Regions from separate parts of the Sporosarcina sp. FA15 genome, predicted to be linked through region 3. Evidence: riboswitches for the same ligand, from Rfam matches in the RefSeq annotation. Region 3 holds a riboswitch; each other region holds the start of a gene.
What was found. Region 3 has a riboswitch for S-adenosylmethionine ahead of ACP8HG_RS19720 (bifunctional homocysteine S-methyltransferase/methylenetetrahydrofolate reductase). Riboswitches for the same ligand answer to the same signal wherever they lie in the genome.
Positions count from the first base shown of each region.

Region 1: it holds a riboswitch for S-adenosylmethionine, as region 3 does, so the genes downstream of both, ACP8HG_RS17125 (methionine ABC transporter ATP-binding protein) here and ACP8HG_RS19720 (bifunctional homocysteine S-methyltransferase/methylenetetrahydrofolate reductase) in region 3, are expected to answer to the same signal.
Region 2: it holds a riboswitch for S-adenosylmethionine, as region 3 does, so the genes downstream of both, metK (methionine adenosyltransferase) here and ACP8HG_RS19720 (bifunctional homocysteine S-methyltransferase/methylenetetrahydrofolate reductase) in region 3, are expected to answer to the same signal.
Region 4: it holds a riboswitch for S-adenosylmethionine, as region 3 does, so the genes downstream of both, ACP8HG_RS17310 (cyclase family protein) here and ACP8HG_RS19720 (bifunctional homocysteine S-methyltransferase/methylenetetrahydrofolate reductase) in region 3, are expected to answer to the same signal.

Region 1 is NZ_CP188818.1:3,634,520-3,637,637, forward strand. Features, by position in the region: gene ACP8HG_RS17115 (MetQ/NlpA family ABC transporter substrate-binding protein) at 1-141, opposite strand, end outside; gene ACP8HG_RS17120 (methionine ABC transporter permease) at 252-914, opposite strand; gene ACP8HG_RS17125 (methionine ABC transporter ATP-binding protein) at 904-1,929, opposite strand; SAM riboswitch class I at 2,108-2,219, opposite strand; gene ACP8HG_RS17130 (sulfite exporter TauE/SafE family protein) at 2,385-3,092, shown strand.
Region 2 is NZ_CP188818.1:21,516-24,633, reverse strand. Features, by position in the region: gene ACP8HG_RS00200 (gamma carbonic anhydrase) at 1-44, shown strand, start outside; gene metK (methionine adenosyltransferase) at 347-1,543, opposite strand; SAM riboswitch class I at 1,733-1,850, opposite strand; gene pckA (phosphoenolpyruvate carboxykinase (ATP)) at 2,033-3,118, shown strand, end outside.
Region 3 is NZ_CP188818.1:4,143,317-4,146,434, reverse strand. Features, by position in the region: gene metE (5-methyltetrahydropteroyltriglutamate--homocysteine S-methyltransferase) at 1-118, opposite strand, end outside; gene ACP8HG_RS19720 (bifunctional homocysteine S-methyltransferase/methylenetetrahydrofolate reductase) at 164-2,035, opposite strand; SAM riboswitch class I at 2,195-2,303, opposite strand; gene ACP8HG_RS19715 (hypothetical protein) at 2,743-2,940, shown strand.
Region 4 is NZ_CP188818.1:3,671,321-3,674,438, reverse strand. Features, by position in the region: gene ACP8HG_RS17315 (5-methyltetrahydropteroyltriglutamate--homocysteine S-methyltransferase) at 1-1,046, opposite strand, end outside; gene ACP8HG_RS17310 (cyclase family protein) at 1,209-1,946, opposite strand; SAM riboswitch class I at 2,174-2,288, opposite strand; gene ACP8HG_RS17305 (acyl-CoA thioesterase) at 2,485-2,961, opposite strand; gene ACP8HG_RS17300 (hypothetical protein) at 3,065-3,118, shown strand, end outside.

The DNA of each region.
Region 1 (3,118 bases), 510 kb from region 3:
CAATGGCCATTGGACACCATCTGCACCGTTGACACCAATTTTCACTTTGACTGTATCACTATTTCCGCTTTCTTTCCCGCCGCAAGCAGCGAGTACAATAGCAGTTAATACTGCTAAACTTACTAACCATAATTTCCTCATTTAATTCGTCTCCTTTTAGTTGAATGATTGTATTTTTTAAAGATTATTAAGTATAAGATTCTTTGACCTGGAACAGTGTCTAGCTCCAGGCATCTTGCACTTTTCCCAGATTACCGACGCATGATTTTTTTAGAAAGTGTATTGCCAAGCCATTGTGCTAATTGCACCATGATGATTAAAATGACGACCGTAACGAGCATGACACTACCGTCGAACCGTTGATAACCGTATGTCATCGCGACATGTCCAAGACCTCCGCCGCCAACTGTTCCGGCAACTGCCGAGAAATCGATCAGACTGACGGAAACGAAGGTAAGTCCTAAAATAAGTGGACCCAATGCTTCTGGTATCAAAACCGTGAAGATAATCCGAAGAGGGCTTGCACCCATTGCCTGTGCTGCTTCAATAACGCCAGGATCAATGCTGACCAAGTTATTTTCAACAACTCGGGCAATGACGAATGTTGCAACAATTGTCATCGGAAAAATGGCTGCTGCGGTTCCGATTGTTGTCCCGACAACTAATCTTGTCAGTTGTGAAATGGCTACTAAGAAGATGATGAACGGAACAGGCCGAACGATGTTAATGACTATATTTAATATTTGAGAAACAAGTTTGTTTTCCAAAATATTATTTTGCCTAGTGACAAATAATAGCAGGCCAATTGCAATTCCAAAAATGGAACCAAAAACGAGAGTGGCGATTACCATGATCAGTGTTTCACCGGTTGCTTCTACAATCCGGGGCCAAAATGTAAGCCAATCAACGTTCATCTTGTAGGACCTCCTCTATGTCTACAATTAATTCAAGTTCTTTTAATACATGGCTTACAGCATCCGTTTCTCCTTCAAATGAAACAAGTAGATTGCCAAAAAATCGTTCCTGTAATTCTCGAACTGAACCGTAAACGATGTTGAAATCAACATCGTGTTTACGTGTAACTTTTGAAAGAACAGGATCACTTGCAATATCTCCTTTGAAAATAACTCGATATAACTTGGTACCACCTTTTGATTGCCACTCATTAATCAATTTTTCTGAAGGTAGATCCTGCTGCACGGATTGGATGAATCGTTGTGTTGTCGAATGTTGAGGATCAGTAAATGTTTCAAAAACATCACCTGTTTCGATTACTTCTCCATTTTCCATGACCGCTACTTTGTCGCAAATTGTTTGAATAACATGCATTTCATGTGTGATAAGGAGGATTGTAATACCCAAATCCTTATTCACCTTTTTCAACAACCGCAGTATATCGGCGGTCGTATCAGGATCTAGTGCAGATGTGGCTTCATCACAGATTAGGATGTCTGGTGAAGTGGCGAGTGCTCTGGCTATACCTACGCGTTGCTTTTGCCCTCCTGATAGTTGGTCCGGATAATCTTTAGCTTTATCGGCCAGGCCAACGAAGTCCAATAATTCCTCGACGCGTTCCGCAATTGCTTTTTTTTGCATTCCGCCAAGTTTCAAAGGATACGCGATGTTTCCTGCAACTGTCCGTGAGTTCAGCAAGTTGAAGTTCTGAAAAATCATGCCGATGTTGCGACGTTGCGTCCGTAAATCTTTTGAGGATAATGTACTGACGTCGATGTCTCGAATGAAAACAGAGCCTGAAGTCGGGCGTTCAAGCATATTTACTAACCGTAGCAATGTGCTTTTTCCAGCGCCGCTAAAACCGATGATGCCGAAAATTTCACCTTTTTCAACGAAAAGAGAAACATCTTTTACCGCATGTACCTCACGCTTCCCAAGGGCGAACGTCTTGGATGCATTTTTAAATTCAATCATGTATTGACCCCCTAAGTACTTCGTTAATTCTGTGCGGACAACGGATGCAACTAGCAAAATGACTTGTGACCCCGAGCATCTGGCCGCTGAAGCTAGATAGTTGTAAGAACGAAAAAAATCCCTCTTTTTCTTAAAATAGATAAGAAAAAGAAGGATTCTAATAAAAGAAGCCATCTCGTTCTCATCTTCCAAACGCATACGCGTCTGTAGGAGTTGGCACAGTGTTCATTGGTCATGAACCTGTTGCCGAGATGTCATAGGGCCTGTCCCTCGATCTCTCTGGATAAGAAAGTGATGTAGTGCTATTCGATTGTTGCAAGAATTGAATCTAACTCTAGTGTGCAAATTAGGTAAAGTCAATGAATTTACTAAAGTAAAATAATTCAGATTACTAATAGTCGTAAACAATTTCAGAATTCTGATACACTTAAAGTGATAGAGAAAGCGGTGTGAGAATGACAATTTTTATATTTATTAGCATTATACTTTTTGCGTCCATTTTACAGACAAGTACAGGATTTGGTTTTTCGATCATGGCGACACCTTTTCTACTCATGATTTTCAATCCGATGGAGGCCATTCAGATAAACCTAGTTTTGTCGCTTGTTATTTCGAGCGCACTTATTGCTAAAATACGTAAAGATGTGGATACAGACCTATTAAAAAAGTTGATAATCGGGAGCTTATCTGGACTGCCAATTGGTATCATTTTGTTCATTTCGGCGGATATCAACAAATTGAAAACGGGCATAGGCATTGTTCTTCTTTTGCTAACACTGCTGCTTGTCCTGAACCTTCGAATTAAGAGAACTAAACGTGGGGACTTTGTTGTTGGCGGATTATCCGGTACATTGACGACAGGAATTGGCATGCCAGGTCCGCCGCTTTTGCTCTACTTTGCAGGAACAGCTATGCAAAAAGAAACATTACGTGCAACGACACTCGCGTTTTATTTATTCATCTATTCCGTTAGTCTACTCATTCAAGTGCTTTTTGTTGGTACAAATAAAGGTATCTGGACCTCAATCGGAATGGCACTGCCGCTAGTATTTGTTGGATTGTATCTAGGACAACTACTATTCCGTCATATCAGTCAAAAGACCTTTCGGATCTTCACATATGGTATTTTACTATTTACGGGCGTTTATTTATTAATAAAATGAGAAAGTAATTTATAGAATGGAGATGT
Region 2 (3,118 bases), 500 kb from region 3:
AGTATGCCGAAAAAGGGCAGTATTACAAGAGTTTACAACAGTAATAAAAGAGCTGCCTTTGAAGGCAGCTCTTATTTTTTTATAAATAAAAAGATTACTAAACCAATTAACACAAATAACGCAACAACCCCAACCAGTAGTAACAAACCTATTAAACTCATAGCCCGACGCTCTCTCCTCTCCGATCAGGTTTCACTTTATAACAATTGTATCATTTGTTTATAGCTCCTGTGATGAGAGTGTACGACAGATTCGCTACACTCTATGACGCCCGCTAAATCAAACATCCTAAACAGAAAAAACACCAAAAAACAGGGAAATCCTGCCTTTCAGTGTTTACACTACATTATTTCCCTGCTAACTCTTTCAATGCATCAGCTTTATCCGTTTGTTCCCACGGTAGATCAATGTCTGTACGGCCGAAGTGACCGTATGCAGCTGTTTGTTTATAAATTGGGCGGCGCAGATCAAGCATTTTGATGATGCCTGCTGGACGAAGGTCAAACAGTCCACGCGTAAGCTCAACAAGTTTACTTTCCTCGACTGTGCCTGTTCCAAATGTATCGATAGAAATCGATACAGGTTGTGCAACACCGATTGCATAAGCAAGTTGCACTTCACATCGATCTGCAAGTCCTGCAGCGACAATGTTCTTCGCAACATAACGTGCCGCATATGAAGCCGAGCGGTCCACTTTCGTCGCATCTTTCCCAGAAAACGCACCGCCGCCATGACGCGCATAACCACCGTACGTGTCAACGATGATTTTACGGCCAGTAAGACCTGCATCTCCTTGAGGTCCCCCTATTACGAAGCGGCCAGTTGGGTTGATGAAGTACTTCGTGTCTTCATCGATTAAATCAGTTGGTACAACCGGGTTTATGACGAATTCTTTAATATCACGCTGAATTTGCTCAAGTGTTATTTCAGGGTGATGTTGCGCTGAAATAACAATTGTATCGATGCGTACTGGTTTATTGTTTTCATCATATTCAACAGTCACTTGTGTTTTTCCATCCGGACGCAGATACGTAAGGGTTTCATCTTTGCGTACTTGTGCAAGTCGGAATGATAATTTATGAGCTAGGCTAATTGGTAACGGCATCAGTTCCGGTGTTTCATTACAAGCGTAACCGAACATCAAACCTTGGTCACCAGCTCCAATTGCTTCAAGTTCATCATCTGTCATCGAACCTTCACGCGCTTCAAGTGCCTGGTCAACGCCTGCAGCGATGTCGGCTGATTGTTCATCGATCGCAGTCAAAACTGCAGATGTTTCCCAATCAAATCCGTATTTCGCGCGTACATAACCAATTTCTTTAACAGTTTCACGCACAACTTTCGGGATATCGACATATGTTGTCGTCGTAATTTCTCCTGCAACGAGGACAAGTCCTGTTGTAATTGTCGTTTCACATGCAACACGTGCATTTGGATCTTCTGCCAATATAGCATCTAGAATAGCATCCGAAATTTGGTCACACATTTTGTCCGGGTGTCCTTCAGTTACCGATTCTGAAGTAAATAGTCGGCGATTTGTCATGTTATTTCCTCCTTATATCCTACGAGATTGATACGGTACTCATATGTCCCATGTAGAGTCTTTTCTAAATGAAAAGACTACAAGCCATTGCGAGCTCTATACACGAGGATTAAGGGCGATATCATATAAAAAGCCCTTCGCTCACGTAATAATACATGAGGAAAGGCATGATTTCATAAGCACCTTTCACTCTTATCATACAAGGACTGTGCCTTGCTACAGGTTTGGCACCTTCGCGCAGACAAAACGTCTGTGCAGGTTGCCGGGTTTCATAGGGCCTGACCCCTCCACCAGCTCGGGATAAGAGTATCCGTTCAACTATATATGCTACGAAAAATCTTGTTGCATGTCAAATCTTTTTACCCATTTTGCGTATAAATCCTTGAGGTTTGAATTAGTATAGATTATTATTCTTAATGTGTTATACTAATTCAATAATGTGATGACACCCAATTGATTGGGACTATATGCAAAGGACGGTACATACTTATGATATCTGCGAAAATTAGTGATGACCTCAACAAACTTCTTTCTGGGAAAAATGTAAAAGTTCAACTTTCAGTTCCACAACTTGTTGAAAAAGCGATTTCACGTGGTGAAGCTCAATTGACATCAGACGGAGCGGTTACAGCTCAGACAGGCAAATATACAGGTCGTTCACCTAAGGACAAATACATTGTTGAGGAAGCGTCCTCCAAAGACAAAATCGATTGGGGCAACGTCAATCGTCCAATCTCTTCTGAAATTTTCGATTCATTATATAATAAAGTAATTACTCATTTGAGAACAAAAGACGAACTGTTCGTCTTCAAAGGTTTTGCAGGCGCAGATCCAGCTTCACGACTATCCATTCAAGTTGTGAATGAATTTGCATGGCATAACCTGTTTGTTCACAACTTGTTCATCCGCCCAACTGAAGAAGAACTAGTACAACATGAATCACAATTTACAATCGTTTCGGCTCCTTCATTTAAAGCTGATCCTGTGGTCGATGGTACGAATTCAGAGACATTCATTATCGTATCAATGGAAAAACGTATTGTTCTTATCGGTGGAACTGAATACGCTGGCGAAATGAAAAAATCAATCTTCTCAATCATGAACTACTTACTTCCTGAAAATGGAATTATGCCGATGCACTGTTCGGCAAACGTTGGTGAAGACGGTGATGTTGCCCTATTCTTCGGTCTTTCTGGAACAGGTAAAACAACACTTTCGGCAGATGCAAACCGTAAATTAATCGGCGATGACGAGCATGGCTGGTCTGACACTGGTGTCTTCAATATCGAAGGCGGTTGCTATGCAAAATGTATTAATTTATCACAAGAAAAAGAACCTGAAATTTTTGGTGCAATTCGTTTTGGTTCCGTACTAGAAAACGTTGTCGTCGATCCGGAAACACGCATTCCTGACTACGATGATGGTTCATTAACTGAAAACACGCGTGCAGCTTATCCTATCCAAGCAATTGATAACATCGTTGACCCTTCTGTTGCTGGTCATCCGAAAACGATTGTATTCTTAACGGCAGATGCGTTTGGCGTGCTACCTCCAATCTCGAAGTTAACAAAAGAA
Region 3 (3,118 bases):
TTTTCAGTAGCTGTTCTTCTGATGTTGCCCCATTCCAAAAACTTTCCAACGCCCTTTTCCATTCACGTTTTCCACCGATTCTTGGATATCCACTAGTTGAACTTTGTACTTTTACCATTGTATGTTAGCCCCTTTATTTTTTATTGTATTTTTTCAACCTGTTTTAATACACGATACTCTCGGTTTGGACCACCTCCCTTGCTACAATCACGTCCACTTTACCGTGTATATACTCCGTCAAATTCACAGTCATGTCATAGCGCATAAAGGGAGTGATTAAATAGATGCCATGAAAATGCTCCAGCGCCACATCGATCAATTCTTCCGAAACCTCTAAACCTTCTTTCGTAGACTGCTCACGATTACCATCAGATAAAGCCATTCTTGCACGTACTTGATCCGTCAACTTAATGCCTGGTACCTCATTGTGTAGAAATTCGGCGTTTTGCGATGAAGTCAGCGGCATAATTCCGATGTAAATTGGCGTCTCAATATGTTTTGTTGCCTCGTATACTTCAATTATCTTCTCCGTGCTATAGATAGGCTGGGTAATAAAATAGTCGGCTCCCGCTTCTATTTTTTTCTCTAATCTCTCCACAGCACGATCTAAATGACGCACGTTCGGATTAAAGGCCGCTGCCACAGTAAAGGATGTTTTCTGTTGCAATGACTTTCCAGACTTTGAAATGCCCTCATTGAATTGCTTTATGAGTTGAATCAATTCAAAGGATGTCACATCGAAAACGGATGTTGCTCCGGGGAAATCACCAATTTTCGTAGGGTCCCCCGTAATCGCTAGCAATTCAGTAATACCCAGTGTGTGTAATCCCATGAGATGTGACTGTAATCCAATTAGATTGCGATCTCGGCATGTAATATGGACCAAAGGTGTTGCACCAATCTTTTGTTTAACAAGCGAAGCCATTGAAGCATTGCAAATTCTCGGCGTCGCTAGGGAATTATCGGCCAATGTAATGGCATCCACACCTGCATCTTTTAACGCCTGAGCCCCCTCAAAGAACTTGCCCGTGTTTAAATGTTTGGGCGCATCAAGTTCAACAATTATCGAATGTCTTTTTCTCACTGTTTCAAGCAATGTTGGGGGTTGAGATTCCTTCAATTCAGACTCCACAACCTCTGTCTTTACCTCCTTCTTCTTAACAAGCTTTTCTTGAATTGGTTCCCGAATTGTAAGTCCTTTCACTAGGGCCCTAATATGTTCTGGCGTCGTCCCACAACATCCTCCTATTAAACTAACTCCTGCCTTCCGAAAACTCAGTGCGAACTTCTCGAAATATTCAGGCTCATTTTCGTAAAAAAGTTTCCCATCCTTATATCCTGGATAACTAGCATTCGGATACACCGAAAGTAAAGCACGCTTCATCAACGGCACAGTTTCTAGAGACTTCAGCATATGGTGAGGGCCAAGGCGACAGTTAATGCCTACTATATCTGCACCTAAATCCTCCAACTGCTGTAAGGCATCTATGAGCTCTATCCCATTTTGGAGCACCCCCGCCTCATGCATTGAAACATTCGTAATAATCGGGATATCTGTCTCCTCACGTGCAATTTTGAGCACGGTTGTTAATTCATCAAAATCGTAATAAGTTTCTAAAAGTAGGCCGTCCACTCCCTCAAGAAGTAAGCAATATAGTTGTTCCCTAAAACTGCGCTTGATTTCATCCTTTGTTCCAATGGATGTTCGAGATCCATGAATACCCCCTATAGTTCCAAGGACGAACGTATTTTTACCCGCTGCTTTTTTCGCAATTTGAACTGCGGCTTTATTTATCTTTTTTACACTGTCCTCTAACCCATGACGTGCTAACTTGATATAATTCGCACCATACGTATTAGTTTGAATAATATCCGCACCTGCCTCTATATAGGCTTGGTGGATGCGAAGCACTTGATCTGGATGTGTCAAGTTCAGCTCTTCAAAACAAAGATCCACACCGTGTGAATAAAGTAGAGTTCCCATTGCACCATCACCGATCAAAATTCGTTCTTTCATAGTATCTAGTAAATTCACGACTATCACTTGCTCCTTTCACTTTCCCAAAGTCCCGTTCCGGAAACTCTCTTCATCATTCTTCAAAATATGTTACTTAATGGGAAAATTAATTAAAATAAAAAGAGCCTCTTCCTATGTTGAATAAAGGAAGTAGACTCTAAATCTGAATAAGTCTTCTCCTCATCTACCAAGTCGTGTTATCAACTTGCTGGAATTAGCACCATGCCATAAAATGGCGGTTGCTGAGGTGTCATCGGGCCAGTCCCTATACCTCTCTAGATAAGAAAAACTATTAAATTGGATTTGCTTAGTTACGTTATTACAGACTTTACATCATTGTTGGAAAATTAGCAACACCTTTTTGGAAAGTAATTAATTTATTTCACAGATTCAGACTATTGCTTGTCACTTTAAACAACATAGTTGCTAAACAGCCTTTCGCCATCCTTCATTTAAATTCTTACGTCCCTCTTAGCTTAAATAGGTCAATCAAGGTACCAATAAGTCACTTCTGTCAATTGATCCTTTTCCAGAATTGATTGCGTAACCCGCCGCTCTTGCTCCCCCATCCTAAGTGAGCTAAATGCACATAATAATAATATTAATAATGAGTCCATTAACCACTGTCCCCTCTGTAACCCTGCATATAATAAACTATAAGAACAATAACGAACGACCCGTTTACTCAGTTGTTGTTCCCATCAAATTGAAGGGAGGTCATTGACTTGAAAACTTCCTTGGGCATCTGGATTGGTTGGTTAGCAATAATTTTAGCGGCTATAGGGTTCTTTTATGCTCCTTATTGGTTAGGTGGTGGCGCACTCGTTTTAGGCTTAGTCTGTTTAGCTTCTCCACAAAAAGCATTGGCATGGATTTCAATCCTGCTTGGAGCCATCGTATTATTAATCACGATGTTCCAGTAGCCGGATAATTAATGATACTTCAAGGTATGTTTGGGCTCCTACCATACATACCTTTTTTATTTAATTTGTATGCTTACGATTTACTAGTTAGTTTTTTTTGCAGTTCGGCCACATCAGAACACCAAAACGTCGTTTGTGATAAAGTATCCTAAAGAAGACGCAGCTGAACAGTAAATTA
Region 4 (3,118 bases), 470 kb from region 3:
AGCTTATTGCCGTGATGCGTTGAAGCGAATCCGCATTGCGGACTTAAGCATAGTTGTTCAAGTGGCACGTATTGTGCGGCTTCTTGAATACGCGCAATGACCGCATCCTTGTCTTCCATTTCTCCATTTTTCGAAGTAACAACACCAAGGACAACCTTCGCTCCGCCGTTTGGCACATGATCCAACGGTTTAAAGTCTCCTGAACGCTCGTCATCATATTCAAGGAAGAAGCCATCCACTTTTTCTTTTGCAAGAAGTGTGGGTGCAATCAGTGCGTAGCTTCCCTCAAACGCCCACGTCGATTGGTAATTTCCACGACATAGGTGTGTTGTTACGAAAAGATCTTCAGGTTTGTCTTCCAAAACGCCATTAATGACGCGTAGTGCCAAGTCGATTAGTTGTTCTCTTGAATAGGCTCCGTCGTTAAACGGGATATTCGGCGCAGAAAGCCCCGCAATATAGACATCATCCAACTGCAAGTAGCGTACACCAGCTTCGTAAAATGCTTTCAAAGCATCTTTGTATGCTTGAATAACATCTTTGGCAAATTCTTCAATGTCAGGGTAAATCGTTTCATCACGAATTCCGATATTAAAGAGCTGATTCGGACTTGGAATCGTTTGTTTCGCAACGGCACGGCCGCCTACGATTTCATTAAACTCAACAAAGTCTTGAATGAATGGATGATTAGGGTCAAACGAAATCTTGCCTGTGTTTCGAACGTTATATCGTTCTGTTTCAATACCATCAAATACGTAGCCAGTCTCTGGCACATACCCTTCAATTCCGTTCAAATGCTCCAAGAAGTCTAAATGCCACCACGTACGTCTAAATTCACCGTCTGTTACAAGTTCCAAGCCAACTTCGATTTGCTTATCAACCACCCGTTTAATTTCCTGTGTTTCTACTTCTCGTAATTGTTGTGCAGTAACTATGCCTTCTTTGAAGTCTTTGCGCGCTTTATGCAAATTATCTGGTCGTAGTAAACTTCCAACGTGATCCGCTCTGAATGGTGCTTTCGTTAGTGTTGTCGATTGATTTGTCATGGTATATTCCTTCTTTCTTTTTTAGAAGTAAATTACGGTTTTATTAGGTCAGGAGTGCAAATGAGCAAATCCTCTTTTTTTCTTATGGCTATTACGCGAATGAGCGGACCTTTTTTCTTTTCTTACGGCGGGAGCGCGAATGAGCGGGCCCTTTTTCTTTTCTTACGGCAGGATCGCGAATGAGCGGACTGGGAATCCCGATGCTTTTTCTGGCTTCGGAACGATGTTAAAAATGACCGCGCCTTTTGAGGGCACTTTATCTAGGTTTGTTAATAGCTCAATTTGGTAGGTATCTTGTTCAAGAACATAATATTCACCTAACAGAGCTTGGTTCTTTTGAAAATCAATGGCTGAATCCGTATCGAAAGTTTCATGACCGACAGCCTTTACTTTTCTTTCATCAAATAAAAACTTCAAAGCAGCAAGGCCCCAACCCGGTATACGGTTATTCCCATCGGCATCTTTATTGCAAAATGCCTCATTATCCGGCCAGCGTTTGCCACAATCTGTGCGTAATGCCACAAATGTACCTGCCTCAATTTGCCCGTGCTGAGCTTCAAACTTCAGAATATCTTCAACAGTTAATGTAAAATCATGGTTTGCATCAGATTCTTTCGATTTATCGATGACCACCAGCGGTAATACCAATTCTTTCAAACCCAATTCATCCAAGTATCTTGTATCACGAACGAAGTGAATTGGTGCATCAATATGTGTGCCGTACTGTCCCGCAAATTTAAAGCTCTGTGCGAAAAATCCATCATCGTGATCAAATAATGTTGTAAACTCTGCTGCATCAAATGCTGAAAAACGGGGTGAGTCAGGCCCGAAAGTATGTGTTAAATCAACCCATTCTTTCTTTTTTAATAAAGCAATTGCATTGATTAATTCATTTGACACAATAATTCTCCCTTCATTTTTTGAAGGTAACTTTAGTCTCCAGAAGTAACAAAAGCGAAGGGCGCCCGCTTAGATGCGTCAGGCATAAGATGAAGATGCGTAGCGGCGTTCTTTGCCGCAGAGCAGCTTTAACTTATGACCCAAGCATCTGGCGCCCGGAGCCTAGACGAAACAAAAAACCTCTTCTAAATTTCAAGAAGAGGTTTTGGCGAATTCGCTATTTGCTCTTCTCATCTCCAAGCAGTAAGCATTACACTTACGCTTCTGGAATTAGCACAGTACTTTTACAAGTCTGTTGCTGAGGTATCATCGGGCCAGTCCCTACACCTCTCTGGATAAGAAAGTTACGTATTTAGTTGTTAATTAGTACAATACAGTCTTCCGAATAGATTGTCAATACACAAAACATTAATTATTTAGATTATACTAGTTTTTACAATGAAACATTTTATGTGAAAAGTAGAAATGGCTTTGAAATGATACGCGGCACAACGGAAAAAAACCCACAACTTGCGTGGGCTTTTCCATAACAAATTATTTAATGTTTCATCTCACTCCGCAATTTCCGATGTTCACGGCGTGCGGGGCCTGTTTCAAATAGACTCTTTTCAGCCTCTGTTTCCGGATAAATGCCCGGCACAGGAGTAGGCTTGTTATTTTCATCCATGGCAACCATCGTTAGGAAGGATTCGGTTGTTAGTTTTGTTTCGCCCGTAAGCAGGTTCATTGAATGGACCGATACAAACACTTCCATCGATGTACGGCCTGTTGACGTGACAATTGCCTCAAGTTCAAGTACATCTCCAACACGCGCCGACGATACAAAATCGACTGAATCGATTGAAGCAGTTACAACCGCTGTTTTTGAATGTTTCATTGCCGTGATATCAGCGATTTCATCTATATACGCGAGAACTTTTCCGCCGAAAATTGTCTGCAGATGATTGGTATCTGGCGGCAGTACTAGCTTCGTCTGGATTGTTCGTGATTGGCCCATTGGTCTTTTTTCTTGCATACGACAAACTCCTTTGTAGTAGAACATATTCAATTTGTGATAAAAGGAAACTTTTCCATCAATCATTCCGTATATATAGTATACACATACTGGGGGAAGATTAATGCTGAAATTTATTGATAAATACTATGAAAAAATCACCTGGTCGATTATATTA